2 linked regions of the Novipirellula caenicola genome follow. The protein of the gene in region 2 interacts with the protein of the main gene of each other region in a pairwise test. Links are inferred from orthologs where the notes say so. Each region holds a gene or a part of one and is shown on either strand. Other genes may lie near its edges.

Region 1 (7,672 bases), on a different replicon or contig from region 2:
ACTGCTCGTCGTGATCGCAATCATTGGGGTGCTGGTCGGATTGCTGTTGCCTGCGGTGCAAGCGGCTCGCGAAGCGGCACGACGTATGAGTTGCAGCAACAATTTCAAGCAGCTTGGATTGGCGATGCACAACTACCATTCCAGCTTCAATCAGTTGCCGATACAGGGCACAGGACCCTATGGCGACGTCAGTAAAGGTCCAAACAATACCGGCAATGAAGGGGCGGCAAGCCGTCGATCCACCAAACGCCAAGGTAGTGCACTCATCGGTTTATTGCCATTCTGTGAATTGACAGGATTGTGGGAGTCGATTTCAAACGAGCAAGTCAGTGACGACGGCGCGATTTTCTACTACCCATTTGGTCCCAATCACACATACGGCGGATCCGACGTAACTCGATACAATCCGGCCGTGACCGAGGTCCCCATGTTTCGTTGCCCCAGTGATCCAGGCGTTGGTTTTCCAGCACTGGGACGCACGAACTACGCATTTTGTTTAGGCGATACGGTTTGGAACATTCACCGCGGCATTTTGCATCGAAATAATTCAACAGAGGTTGCAGGTAGGTCGAATGTCGCAAATTGTCGCGGCATGTTCGTGGCCCACGCCTCGATGCGATTTGGTGATATTCTCGATGGACTGAGTAACACCATTGCCATGGGAGAAATTGCAACGGACTTGGGGGACAATTTTGCGACGACCACATTCGGTTCCAACAAGTCCGATAACAATCTAATCCTCTCCAATCCGTCCGCTTGCGATGTCGCGATCGACGCGTCTCGCCCTACTTTTTATGATCCCGCGAGTGCAAGTTATCAGGCGATGCCAGGAGCTCCGAATATTCTTCGAGGCTACCGTTGGACTGCGGCTGGCGCTTGCTTTACTGGGATGACCACAACAAGACCACCAAACAAACCGTTGTGTGGCCGATACTCTGCGACGACCAACGCAGTCGAGCATGTTGGTTCCTTTCCTTCGAGTAGTCGACATCAAGGTGGTTGCCACGTTTTGATGGGAGATGGAGCCGTGAAGTTTGTCACCGACTCCATCGAAGCAGGAGACGGAACTACGGGGCCAGTCGATCCAGGTCGTGCAGGTTGTAAGGCAGCCGGCTTGCAAAGCCCCTATGGACTTTGGGGAGCACTGGGCACTCGTGCAAGCAAAGAAACGGTCAGTATTGAGAACCTGTAGTTCGATCCTTGCTTTACTTCTATTTTGTTTTCACATTCGAAATGACACGATGAAATTAAAGACTATTCTTTCCATGGTTTGGGCATTGTTACTGGTAACTACCATTGGCTGTGCTTCAGAAGAACCTCAGAAACTGGAATATACACAGGACGAACTTCAGCAGATGGATGCTGCTATGGGAATCGATTCTGAAGGAAATCCAATCGGCGACACCGAATTCAAAGACTGAGAAAGCGATTGCACGGGTGATCGCGTCTGACACTCAAAACCATACGGATTGTGTTCATCGTCGCAGACACGTGCTTCGAAAGATGTGATCCGTACAAGATTCTCAAAGTTGACGCGTTAAGAGTCGTAATGACAAAAAGAAAGCGGGCGACGTGTATGTCGCCCGCTTTTTTTGATCTCGTTCAGCGATTTGTCGCGATGGAGATGTTTTGTGATTTCACAGTTGGTTATTTGACGTCTGGCTATTTCACAACCAAGTTCACCAGTCGTCCAGGGACCACGATTTGTTTGACAATCGTTTTGCCCGCCAATTGCTCGCTCACTTTGGCGTCGGCCAAGGCGATTTCGATCAATTGATCTTTGCCGGCATCGGGAGCCACGTTGATCTTGGCTTTGATCTTTCCATTGATTTGGACGGGGATCTCGATGCTGCTTTCGACCAATGCGGCTTCGTCCCACTCGGGCCACGCGGCTTTGGCGACACAGCCTTCGCCGCCTAACAGCATCCATAATTCTTCGGCCAAATGCGGAGCGTAAGGCGACAACAAGATCAGAAAGGTCTTCATCGCTTCACGCGGACGTTTCTCGCAGCGAGTAAAGAAGTTCGTGAACTCCATCATCCGAGCAATGGCCGTATTAAAACTCATCGCTTCGGTGTCTTCGGTGACCTTGCGGATCGTTTGGTGAAGCGTTCGCAATTGGTCTTCGTCACAGGCGTCATCGGTGATCGCATCACACAGCACGACTTCGTCCGCATCCTGATCGATGATCATTCGCCAGACGCGGTCCAAGAAATTACGGACTCCGCCGACTCCGTCCATCGACCATGGCTTGGTCGCTTCGAGCGGTCCCATGAACATTTCGTAAAGTCGCAGTGCGTCAGCGCCGTAATCCCTCACGACGGCGTCGGGGTTGACGACGTTGCCTCGACTCTTGGACATCTTGTCGGCCTTCGCCAAGACCTTCAAATCGGTACCCGCCAAAAACGTGTTGCCTTTGCGTTTTTCCGTTGCATCGTCACTTAAATCCGAGCCATCGGAATGTTTCAAAATGACGGAAACTTTGCCGCCATCTTCGACGCGGTCACCTTGGATTCCCTTGGCATTAAGATCGGCCTTCGCTGATTCGTATTCTTCGTCGCTCATGTGATACTGCGGCGAACCAAGGATCATGCCTTGGTTGACCAGACGGCCGAACGGCTCGGGGGTGCTGACGTGGCCGCGATCGTAAAGGACTTTGTGCCAGAATCGCGAGTACAGCAGATGCAACACAGCGTGCTCCGCTCCGCCGACGTACAAGTCGACTGGCATCCACTGCTTTTCTTTTTCGGGATCGATCATCGCTTGATCGTTTTTGGGATCAATGTATCGCAAGTAATACCAACATGATCCGGCCCACTGAGGCATCGTGTTGGTTTCACGGCGGTAGCGTTTTCCATCGATCGTGACGTACAACCAATCGTCATCGGCTTTGGCCAATGGCGGCTCGGGGCGACCATGCGGTTTGTAGTCTTTTAGGTCAGGCAATCGGACAGGAAGTTCTGCAGTATCGACCGCTCGCTTGATTCCCGTTGGCTCGCCGTTTTCGTCGAGCTCGTGCAGGATTGGGAACGGTTCGCCCCAAAAACGTTGACGACTGAACAGCCAATCACGAAGCTTGAAGTTGACCGCCTCGCTGCCCTGGCCGGATTCCGACAACCACTTGGTGACCGCCGATTTGACTTCTTCGGTGGTTTTGCCGTCGAATTCGCCACTGTTGATTGCTCGGCCTTGAGCCGCAAAGCAGACTTCGCCTTTTAGGATCGCTTCGCGGTTGGGATCATCCGCGTCGGGATCAACCACAGGCACGACCTTTAAATCGAACTGCTTGGCAAATTCAAAGTCGCGTTCGTCGTGTGCGGGCACGGCCATGATCGCTCCGGTGCCATAGCCGGCCAACACATAGTCGGCAACCCAAATCGGGATCGCTTCGCCGTTGACGGGATTGATCGCGGTTGACCCGGTGAAGACACCCGTTTTGATTTTGTCACCTTCGGTGCGTTCACGGTCACTTTTGAAGGAGGCTTTTTCGCGATACGCGTTGACGGCCTCGGAATGTGCCTGCGTCGTCAAGCGGTCGACCAGCGGGTGTTCGGGTGCGATCACCATATAGGTTGCTCCGAACAGCGTGTCCGGGCGGGTCGTGTAGACTCGCAAAGCATCGTCGCCGGATTCGGCAGGAAATGCGTTCTTGGCCCGTTCCGCTTTCCAGGCGTCAAATTGGTCAGCGTCACCAATATAGAAGTCGACTTCGGCACCGGTACTGCGTCCGATCCAATCGGTTTGCAGTTTCTTGATCCCCGTGGGCCAATCCAAATCGTCCAGTCCGTCTGCCAGCCGCTCGGCGTACGCGGTGATCCGCAGCATCCATTGACGCAGTGGAATCCGTTTGACGGGATAACCGCCACGGTCGCTCTTACCGTCGATCACCTCTTCATTGGCCAAAACGGTACCAAGTTCTTGACACCAATTCACTAAAGCGTCGTCTTGATAGGCCAACCGCTGCGAGTCGCGATAGGCTTCGATGGCCGATTCACCTTGCGACTGTACACCCTCAGGGATCGGCAATTCCGCGATCGGACGGCCCTTTTGCGCTTCGCTATCAAACCAGGTGTCGTATAGAACAAGAAAGATCCACTGAGTCCAGCGAAAATAATCTTCGTCGGTGGTCGCCAGTACCCGGTCCCAGTCGTAGCTGAAGCCCAACATTTTTAATTGGCGGGTAAAGTTATCGATGTTTTTCTGGGTCTGAACGCGAGGGTGTTCGCCAGTCTTGATCGCGTGTTCTTCGGCGGGCAGCCCGAATGCGTCGAATCCCATCGGGTGCAGCACGCTCTCGCCACGGGCGCGGGCAAAACGCGAGATGATGTCGGTCGCCGTGTAGCCTTCGGGGTGCCCGACGTGCAGCCCATCGCCGCTGGGGTAGGGAAACATGTCCAAAACGTAACGTTTTTTGCCCGTCGGGTTTTCCGGAGTGGCGAATACGTGGTTTTGTTCCCAATAAGCTTGCCAGCGAGGCTCAATTTCGGCGGGATTGTAACGAGGCATGGAAAGTTCGGCTTTGACGTAAGAGGGGAAAATCCAGAGCGTTCAAAGGGAGAATTCTAGGAAATACCGGGACAGATGAAAGGTGGACCCGAAATTGCGGTTTTTTGTGTGGCTGCGCAAGTTTACCCGCCCTCGGGGAGGGGCGGCCGCAGGAGGCGGCCGGGGAGGGTTCGGTGCCTGAAGTTGGCACGGTCTATTTCTAACACCGCGAACCCCACCCAGAGCCGGCTGCCGCCGACTCTGACCTCCCCAGAGGGGAGGTGACATCAGTTTTACCCTCCCTCCGGGAGGGGCGGCCGCAGGAGGCGGCCGGGGAGGGGGAGATGCCTGAAATTGGAACGTTCTATTTCTAACACCGCGAGCCCCACCCAGAGCCGGCTACCACCGACTCTGACCTCCCCGGAGGGGAGGTGACATCAGTTTTACCCTCCCTCCGGGAGGGTCGGCCGTAGGAAGCGGCCGGGGAGGGTTCGGTGCCTGAAGTTGGCACGGTCTATTTCTAACACCGCGAACCCCACCCAGAGCCGGCTGCCGCCGACTCTGACCTCCCCAAAGGGGAGGTGAAATCATGTTTACCCTCCCTCCGGGAGGGTCGGCCGCAGGAGGCGGCCGGGGAGGGGTAGATGCCTGAGATTGGCACGTTCTATTTCTAACACTGCGAGCCCCACCCAGAGCCGGCTACCGCCGACTCTGACGTCCCCGGAGGGGAGGTGAAATCAGGACGCTCCGCTCCATTTCTCGGTTGACGCTTCGGCTTGGGAATCGTTACAGAGCATGCACCATGAGACTCACGTTGCTCCGTATGACGCTCCTTTGCGCCGGGATTGCCCTTGGCGTCGGTTGTCGCACGCGCGCTTCGATCGCGATTTGGACTCCACCCGCACTCCAGTCCACTGTGGGCAAGCGGGTGGCCGTGGCTCAAGTGGTCGGTCCCGAGAAAATCGCAAAGAAAATACAAACTCAATTCATTGCCTCGGCTCCTCGAGACGACGGACGTGAACTCGAGCTTGTCGACTCTGAAACGCTGCAAGCGAAGTCAGCGATTCGCTTGGTTGCTGCGACCGATGACGAATCGAGTGATGTCGCGCTCGCATCGGTGGCGCGTCGCGAAGGGTACGACTATCTGTTGCGTGGCGAAGTGTTACCCGAGCGGACCCACGGCTCACGCCCTGCCGACCCAGACAAATTGACGATCTCGTGGCGTTTGACCGCCATGGATGATCATTTGCCGTCGGGCGGAAAACCGGTGGTGGTGGAACGCGACGCGGCGGTCAAACGTTATCCCGACTTGGCACTGATTACGGATCCCGAGGACCAAATGGTTGCCGCGGCGGTGCGCGAATCCTACCGCTTGTTGGCGCCGTCGCTTGATTACGAAACGGTATCGCTTGCCGCTCCGATACTAACGTTGGGGAAATCCGATGTGCTGCGTGGCAACGCGGCGGCGCGGCAAGGCGATTGGCAAGAGGCGACGAAGTACTGGACCAAGGCGGCTGAAGAGCATCCGTTGCAGGTAGCCGCAACACACAACTTGGCATTGGCCGCCGCTGCTTCGCAAGATTTCTCGCGAGCCAAACAACTCGCTCGCAAAGCGGTTCGGCAATGTCCATTGCCGATGTACCAACGGACCTCCGTTTGGATCGAGCGTGCTCAGCGGCAATACCACGAAGCATTCAATTTGCCTGATCCGCCCGAAGGCTGGTTCGTGACTCGTCGTTAAAAGGCCACCAGAAAGATGGCAACGCTGGCGACTAGCCGAGCTCTTCGAGCCGGCCACTGCTGTCGCCAATCGACTCGGCGGGCGTTCCCATTTTGTCCAGCATCGATAGGAACAGATTGGCCATCGGACGCTCGGACTTGGTCTCGATGTAACGTCCTGTACGAATTTGTCCCCCAGCGCCGCCGGCGAGCACGATTGGCAAATCTTCATGGCGGTGGCGGTTGCCATCGCTGATTCCGCTGCCGTACAAGACCATGGATTGATCCAACAGCGTGCCTTCGCCTTCCTGGATCGATTCGAGACGCTCAAGGAAGTAGGCGAATTGTTCCACCAAGTAGCGGTCGATCTTTTTCAGCTGCGCGACTTGTTCTTCTTGATTGCGATGATGGCTCAGTTGGTGATGCCCTTCTTTGACACCGATTTCCGAGTATCGCCGACTGCCACCGGCCGAGTCGAGCATCAACGTGGCGACTCGGGTGGTGTCGGTTTGGAACCCGACCGCCATGATGTCGTACATCAGCCGTGCGTGTTCACGAAACGCCTCGACTCGGCCATAGGGAACTTCCAAGTCCGGCATCGCGGCACGATCCGCTTGCTCGCTACGCAAAATTCTCGCTTCGATTTCACTGACGCTGGTGAAGTATTCGTCTAGTTTGCGTTGGTCCGACCGGCCGACGTTTTTCATCAATCGTTTGGCATCGGCCGCCACCACGTCCAGAATACTCTTGCGATAAAAATCACGTTCACGCCGGGCTGCGTCGCTGCCGGTGTCGAACATGCGTTCGAAAGCCATCCTGGGACTGACTTCCTTGGGCATCGGCTGCGTCTCGCTACGCCACGAGATGTTGGACGAATAAGCACAGCTGTATCCACTGTCACAGCTGCCCGCATTGCGGCTGCCTTGCAAACCGAGTTCGATCGATGGCAATGTCGTCTTGCCGGCCAATTGGCTGGCCGCGACTTGGTCGACCGAAATCCCAAGCTTAATGTTGCTGCTGGTTTTCACAGGACGAGCGGCGGTCAAGAAGGTCGCGCCGCCGCGAGCGTGATCGCCTGCACCATCCTTGTGCGCTCGTCCATTGTCGTGCGCAAGTCCGGAGATCACGTTGATTTTGGACTTGAATGGCGCCAGCGGTTTTAGCGACGTCGAAAGCTGCCAATCATCGCCGCTGCCGGTCGGTTTCCATTCGGGAACGATCACTCCGTTGGGAAAGAAAATGCACGCCATGCGGACGGGTTTCTCCGCCACCGCAGTTGCACTCGATGCAAACGCGCTTCGCGCGATCGGAGTCATCGATTCGAGCAGTGGCAGCCCCATGGCAAGTCCGGCACCGCGAAGCATCGTTCGTCGACTGATTGGCTGGCTCATCGTTTCTCCTCCGAGAGTTTATTTTAGTTGGAACGCGAGTGGTTCTGAAAGGGACGACTACGCACCACTTCAAGAAT
Region 2 (7,207 bases):
TTCTGTTCGTGCCGATCGCCGGAGTGATCCGTGCTTCGGCACGTTCGATTGCAAGTGCCCAGGCAGACGGGTCAACGGCCGAAGAACTGCAACATACTCTGACTTGGTTATCGCAAACGATTGACGATGGAACGGTCGTGAGCATGAACGCTTCGAGTTTGACTTTGCAGCGACGCGATGCCGCGATCGTCAAGGTTTTTCGTTCGGACAATCAATTGGTCATGAGCGATGGCAAGTCAATGGATGTCGTGCTCGCCGAAAACATTCTGGATTTTACGATTCGCACGATCGTCCAGCCCAAACCGTCAAGCAAAACCGTGGGACTCGAACTCGAGCTGGTTGGGCGGGACACAACGGATAATCGCAAGGTCGTCGAAACGTCGACGGTCGTGTTCCCGCCGCAAATTATCGAACCGAAAAAGGCGGGGAAATGATCAAGTTAAACCGCTTGCAGCCGTCCAGAAGAGCACGTCGTCGGACGGGTTCGGCATTGTTGCTGTGCACGCTTGCCGCGGCGGTGTTGTCGATGTCGGCAATCGCGATATTGAGGTCAAGTAAACTTGCGATCGCCCGCGTCGATGCACGACGAACGGCGATCCAAGGGCGTCACATCGCAGCCGGACTCGTGCAACGAGCGATCGCTGAATTGAAAAGCGATTCTAATTTTGAAGGAGAGATCGTTGCAGCGGGAACGACGATGCCAACCGCTCGCGTGGTCGTCAAGCAGCCCAGTAAGAAGGAGGCGACGCTGACGGTCTACTTGTATGAAAGATCAGTCTTCGCCGCGAAGGAAGTTTCGATCGACATCGACGAGCTAAAGACGAAGGGTAAATCGAAGGACCCAAAAGAGCCAAAAACAAAGTCAAAATAGACGAGCCGTTTTGGTAGCGGAACTCGTCAACGGCTTGTTGGTTTAGTCGTACGATGGACTTCCTAGTCCGTCGAATCCACCATTGACGGACTAGGAAGTCCATTATACCCCCCTTGCCGCAGGAAACTTCACTAAATCAACAAGCCGTCAAGAGTTTCGTCGATTTAATCCAAATGCAAATCGCCACGGTGAGCCGTGGGCCGTAAGGCACCGGGGCGTGCATGGGACCCGGCCGCTCACGCGTCGCGGCTCAATAAATCAACACGCCGTCAACCGTTTCGTCGCTGTTCAGCGATTCCGAGAACGTCCCTCGCGACATCCGGCAACGGCCAAACGAATGCATCCCTTCGTAGTGGATCTTGCTAAAGATCCTGCGGCGCATGGGGATCTTTAGCAAGATCCACTACGGTCATTTTGTTCCCTGTGGTCAAAGTGGGCAAGCCGTTTTGGTAGCGGAACTCGTCAAGAGTTTCGTCGATTTAATCCAAAAGCAAATCGCCACGGTGAGCCGTGGGCCGTAAGGCACCGGGTCGTGCGTGGGACCCGGCCGCTCACGCGTCGCGGCTCAATAAATTAACAAGCCGTCAAGAGCTTCGTCGCTATTCAGCGATTCCACGAACGTTCCTCGCAACATCCGGCAACGGCCAAACGAATGCATCCTGCGGCGCACGGGGATCTTTAGCAAGATCCACTACGGGATGTTAATTTCTTGTGGTCTGGTTGCTGGATCATTTTTTACTTAGATCGGCCATCGTTTTAAGATCGCTGTGATAGCCTTTGTCCGGATATCGGCGGCTATTAAATGCGGAATCGGTTCCTTCCCAGTTCTCGGTCGGATCGACGAATTGTGGGTCGTCAACCGAACCGGCGGCGTCTGAAATGATCGTTGCTTCCGCAGCGATTGGTCCATGCGACGTTTTACGAAATGCCTGTTTTGTGTCCGCGATAATGCAATCACGAACAGTGACCGGTAACTTGGCGCGGTCATCGGTTTGCACGGCCGCGCTACTGGATCCGATAAACGTGCACCGCTGTGCCAATACGGGGCCTCCGTTGCACCACAACCCCAGGACTCCGCCGCTCGCAAAACAATTCGCCAACACGCCGGTGGACCAAATACGGAAATTGCGTTTGTTGTTGATCGCGATACAGCCCAGCAGCTTGACGTCTTCCACCTTCAAATCAAAACCGGCGTCTTGGTTGCGAATGGCACGGCATTGGTAGAAACGGACGTTCTCAGCACTACCCTCGACGACAAAGCCGTCTCCGTTTTTATATTTCCCCTTTTGCAGTGGCATCATGTTGTTACGAGCCACACATTGATTGAAGAAGAATTCTCGATTGGGCGAGTCGCCGTTGTTGATGTTAAAGCCGAACGGCAGCAACTCCGTTTTCTCCTCCCACGACTCGTCGCCTTCGGAACAATCGGCAGTGCATCGCAACAATTCCACTCGGTCGCATCCCTGTTCGAAACGGAAACCATGTTTGGTGTAGCGGGTCAAATCACAGTCGACGAGTCGCAAGTCGTCACTGTCCGCGACATAGAACCCATAGCGAGCGTGACGGATGTCGACGTCCTCAAACAAAAGATGGGCACTGTCCTTTCCCTTACTTGCTTTCGCAATGGACACGCCGGTCACGTAGCCATCGATCCGTAGACCTTGCAAGCTGACATGGTCCACGCCAGCGGAGATCCGAACGGCGGTGGCACCTTTGTTCGGCGCGTCGGCATTCCAGGTGCCTTGTAGCACTGGCAGTCCCTCACCTTGATCGACCCCGATGACTTGTTTGGGGCGTTCTGATTCGCCTGGTTGGGTGATCGTGATCGTTGCATCGCGGTAGACGCCACTTCCAATCAGCAATCGGTCACCGGGGTTTAGACGATCGTCGACCGCGGTTTTCAGCGAATCGCCCGAGATCGCATGCTGCCAACTACTGCCGTCCATTCGTCCAGCGCCGTCCGGGGTGACGTAGACATCCACGCCCATCGCAGGAACCGCTGCTGCAGAAAACATCAAACCAAACATCGTCGCAATCAAAGGTCTCATTAACTCACTCGGTGACGAGAAAAAGGGGGCAGGGGCATCGTCCGTCGGTAGGAATACTTCGTATTCGCGAAAAAATACAAGGCACCAAGTATCGTCGGTGATGGTGGCGAATGCAAATACCACTCGCACTTTCGCCGGCGAATGCGGTTTGATGATTTCGCAGCGTTGATTACAGGCCGGAGGCCGACACGCCCTTTGCCGGTGGCGTGAGCCACCGGCTAGCGGAGGTGGGAAAGCATAGCCCAGCGGGCGACACACTCTGCCGTCAGTGTGTCGGCCTCCGGCCTTACTGCGACAGGTCGCCCCTGCACCGTTGGCTCACGCCAACGGCAGCCCATGTGTCGGCCTCCGGCCTATTCGCTTGCTGCTAGATCAGCGGTCTCCCAAGTGGGGGAGAGGTGGCAGGAAACCATCGCAACCTAAAAAGACGCCAACACCAAAGTTCCAGCAGCCCAGCGTAACGTTTCGCTCCCAGGCTAGAGCCAGAGAACGAGCGTCTTTTCGCTCGCGCTGAGCGAATAGTATCGATAAAACTTGCATCACGGAACGCAAGGTTCATTCTTCGATCAGCGCTTTGAAATCGGCTTCTGTCAAAACCTTCACCCCTAGTGACTGCGCCTTCGTCAACTTGCTGCCCGCCTTTTCGCCGGCGACCAAGTAGTCGGTCTTTTTGCTGATGCTGCTTGATGCTCGACCACCAAGTTTTTCAATCAAACCCTTGATTTCATCGCGTGTAAATTGTTGAAGCGTCCCGGTGACCACGAGTGTTTTGCCTTCCAGCGGACCACCACTTTCGTCGGAAACCTCTTCGCTGAGTTTGACGCCGACTTCGGCAAGTTCAGCGAAGACCTTTTTCCCATAATCGCTGTGCAGGAACTCGTGCATGCTTTTGGCGATCGCGTCTCCGATTTCATGAATCGACGCAAGGTCTTCGATCGATGCCGATTGCAGTTGCTCGATCGTCGGGTAGTGACGTGTGATTAGCTGTGCCACGCGAGGTCCGACATGACGGATCGAGATCGACGCAAGCACGCGGGCGAGTCCCCGATCGCGGCTGGCGTCAATTCCGGCGACCAAGTTTTCCGCATTCTTCTTGCCGACTTGGACGTCGATCATCTTGCCGTCTTTGCCTTTTCGCTGTTTCAGCCAGTTGACATCCGCAAGCTCTGGGATCGTCAACCGATACAGATCGGCATAGCTGGAAACGATGCCCCGCTGTACCAGCAAATCGACCAGTTCGTCACCGAGTCCATCGATGTCCATTCCTGGGCGACTGCCGAAGTAGATCAACCGTTGACGCAGCTGGGCCGGGCATTCGGGACTAGGGCATCGGATATAGACGCCGCCATCATCACGCACCAACTCGGTTCCGCAGACAGGACAATGCGTCGGAAATTGAAACGGAGGTCGCTCGGTTTTGCGTTCATGCTTTTCGACACGGACGACTTTGGGAATAATCTTGCCCGCCTTTTCCACCACGACCACATCGCCTTCGCGGACATCCAATCGCTCGATTTCGTCGGCATTGTGCAGCGACGCTCGTGACACGGTGGTGTCCGCGATGTCGACGGGTTTTAGATGGGCGACCGGGGTGATCGCGCCGGTCTTGCCGACTTGGACGCTGATTGATTCGAGTACCGTGACCGCTTCGTAACGCTCGAATTTGTAGGCTATGACCCAACGCGGACTCTTGCTGCGAATCCCCAATCGTTCACGTTGGTCGAATCGATTGACTTTGAAAACAATTCCATCGACCTCAAACGGCAAATCGGGCATTTCTTCTTCGAACAACGCCACCGCCTTTAACGCGTCGGCAGAGCTGTTGAACACTTGGACTTCCGGAGTCGGGGGAATCCCAAGCTTGCCAACTTCGGCTAAGAAATCGATGTGGTTTTCAGCGGTCATCCCCGTCGTTTCACCGACGCCATGACAGAAGAAGCGAAGTTTACGTTCCGCCGCTATCGCGGGGTCGAGCAGCCGAATGGTTCCCGCGGTGACGTTGCGTGTGTTTTTGAACGGCTCGGCCCCCGCCTCGGTTTGCCGCAGGTTTAGGTCCGCCAAATCTGCGTTGGTCATGTAAACTTCGCCGCGAACCTCGAGCACCTCGGGCGGCGTATCGCCGACCAAACGTAGCGGTACATCGCGGATAGTGCGTACGTTGTGCGTGATGTCGTCGCCGACTTGGCCGTTACCACGAGTCAGCGCGACCGCCATGTCGCCATGCTCGTAGCGGATCGAGGCAGCGACGCCATCGATTTTGAATTCCATCACCCATTGGATCGGCTCGCCGAGCGTTTTTTCGGTGCGATCGAAGTATGCCTTTAGCTCTTCGCGGCTGTAGGTATTGTCAATCGACAACATCGGCACCGAATGGGCAACTTGAACCAAGTACGGTACCGGTGCATCACCCACTCGTTGGGTCGGTGAATCGGCCGAGGCAAATTCGGGATGTTCGGTCTCGAGTTGCCGGAGTTCTTCGAGCAGTCGGTCGTATTGAAGGTCCGTGACCGCCGGGGTGGCCTCGACATAATACAGGTGATCCAAACGGCGGATCTCGGTGCGTAACTCTGCCACACGTTTCGCGATGGATTCGTTCACGACCGTGTTTCCTCCTGGGGATTGAAAAGAATTTCCAACTGCATCCGCCGATCCGGCCTTGTTTCCGTTTGCTTGATGCGACCTGCGAAAAAATGCACCACTTCAAAACCGTGGATCGGGTTTCCAAAAGCATACGGGAAATCGCAAGCTAAAAGGAAGACGGGGAATTCCGCGGCGGCTCGTGCGACGCAATTAACCCTGCGTTTGTCGAGTCGGCGTGTTGGTCGGAATCGCCGAGGCGGTTTCCAACGGCACAAGGAACTCGCTGCGTTGTTTGGCGATCGCGTATTCGGTTTCCGCACGCTGCATTTCCAACGCCGTTTCCGTACGCACCCATTGATCGTAAACCTTGCCTGAAATTACGCGGTCGCGTGGCGTCAGCAGTTCAGGATCGTAGGTCAATCCGGGATGATGTTGGGCTCGTTCCAATTCTGACAATGGCGTATTGCGTTTCCGCAATTCGGCTTCAATCTTGTCGATTGCCTGCATCGCCGACTCGCGAGCGATCCCCTTGGGAGCGGCATTTTTTTGAGTTCCAAATGGATCGTAATCGTCGCTCGCGGAGCTCCATTTATCCCACCAACTGAGCTTGGGACCAAATAGATTCGCAATGATTTGGTCGACTCGGTTTTGCATGTAACGTGACACGGCCCGGCTGCGTTTGAACAATGCGGTGGGAAAGATCGGATAATCCCAGATCGTGCGCGACTGTTTCGCGATGTAACGAAGGTTGGCCAACAATTGATACAACAGCGTGACCGATGCTTCGTTTTCTTGCATTTGACGATACGTCAGTCCATAGTTCAGCGAACGCTCGGCCAGATAATTCAGCTTCGGTAGCAGCGTCTTGACGCCTGAGGTGCCCCAAGTTTTTGCGTTGCGAGCAACTCGCTGCTCGTTGAAAAGATCGACAATGATCGAATCGATCAGTTCGCCGCCAATTTGGCGGATCTCTTCGGCGGTCAACGGACGATCGATGTAGTTTTCACGGAACCGGGGGAACGTCCGTTCGCTGACCAAGCGGATAAAACGATCGACTTTGTCCTCGAATTTGAGCGTCAGGAAAATACCGTGTTTGTTCGCTTGGCTGTTGATGAAATCGTCGCCGATGATGTCGATCGACTCGACTTCGAACAGCACTGCAGATCCTTTGCTGGAATCCAGCGAACGCCGTGCTTCGAGTTTGCCGATTTTCCGTTTGCGAAAAAATCCCCACGAGGTGTCGGTGTCGCCGGTGTCATTTCGATAGACGATGACCCAGCGGTGCAGAGGATCTTGTTTTCGCAGCTTGGTTTGCAACCGGACCGCTTGTTGTTCAAGCCATTGCGGTTTGGGTTGAAACAGAAACGTTCGTTTTTGAATCTCGAATTCGTGTACTGCACCGAGCGATGCGTCGGCGATCGCACCGGCGTCTGCGGTGATTCCACCGACCATGTCACCGGACCGCGCGACGTATTGATTCCAACGTTTGACCTGTTTCAAAAACTCTTGCTGGCTTTGAATTTGGCTGGCGGTTTTGACATTGCTGATCGGAATCAAATAGGACTGCAGTGCGGCATCGCCACCGCTGCGTGAATCGCCCACTACATAAAAATTGATGTCGAAATCTGCGGCGGCGATTAAGAACTGAGCCTTTGAGAGTTGCTCAAATGCGGTCTTTTTGCCCGCCGGAGTCTGGTAATAGTTGTTG

What was found. Proteins that work in one complex are often made in the same cells at the same time.
Region 1: the proteins of ligA (region 2) and leuS interact in binary tests that used the Escherichia coli proteins (3 or more experiments, as listed by UniProt). The link is inferred for Novipirellula caenicola from one-to-one orthologs.

Annotation. Positions count from the first base shown.
Region 1 is NZ_BAABRO010000023.1:63,753-71,424, forward strand. The notes cover bases 1,463-4,807. They hold leuS (leucine--tRNA ligase), read right to left. Parts: upstream 4,507-4,807; coding sequence 1,663-4,506; downstream 1,463-1,662. Outside these bases: ABEA92_RS27580 (DUF1559 family PulG-like putative transporter), read left to right, coding at 1-1,192; ABEA92_RS27585 (hypothetical protein), read left to right, coding at 1,242-1,421; ABEA92_RS27595 (hypothetical protein), read left to right, coding at 5,309-6,226; ABEA92_RS27600 (DUF1552 domain-containing protein), read right to left, coding at 6,258-7,595; ABEA92_RS27605 (DUF1592 domain-containing protein), read right to left, coding at 7,619-7,672.
Region 2 is NZ_BAABRO010000001.1:1,021,930-1,029,136, reverse strand. What follows is about bases 2,997-5,876. They hold ligA (NAD-dependent DNA ligase LigA), read right to left. Parts: upstream 5,518-5,876; coding sequence 3,475-5,517; downstream 2,997-3,474. Other genes in these bases: ABEA92_RS03370 (DUF7932 domain-containing protein), read right to left, coding at 5,710-5,876. Also shown: ABEA92_RS03395 (PulJ/GspJ family protein), read left to right, coding at 1-434; ABEA92_RS03390 (hypothetical protein), read left to right, coding at 431-871; ABEA92_RS03385 (hypothetical protein), read right to left, coding at 1,122-1,253; ABEA92_RS03380 (right-handed parallel beta-helix repeat-containing protein), read right to left, coding at 1,600-2,919; more of ABEA92_RS03370, read right to left, coding at 5,877-7,207. UniProt on the Escherichia coli protein: DNA ligase that catalyzes the formation of phosphodiester linkages between 5'-phosphoryl and 3'-hydroxyl groups in double-stranded DNA using NAD as a coenzyme and as the energy source for the reaction.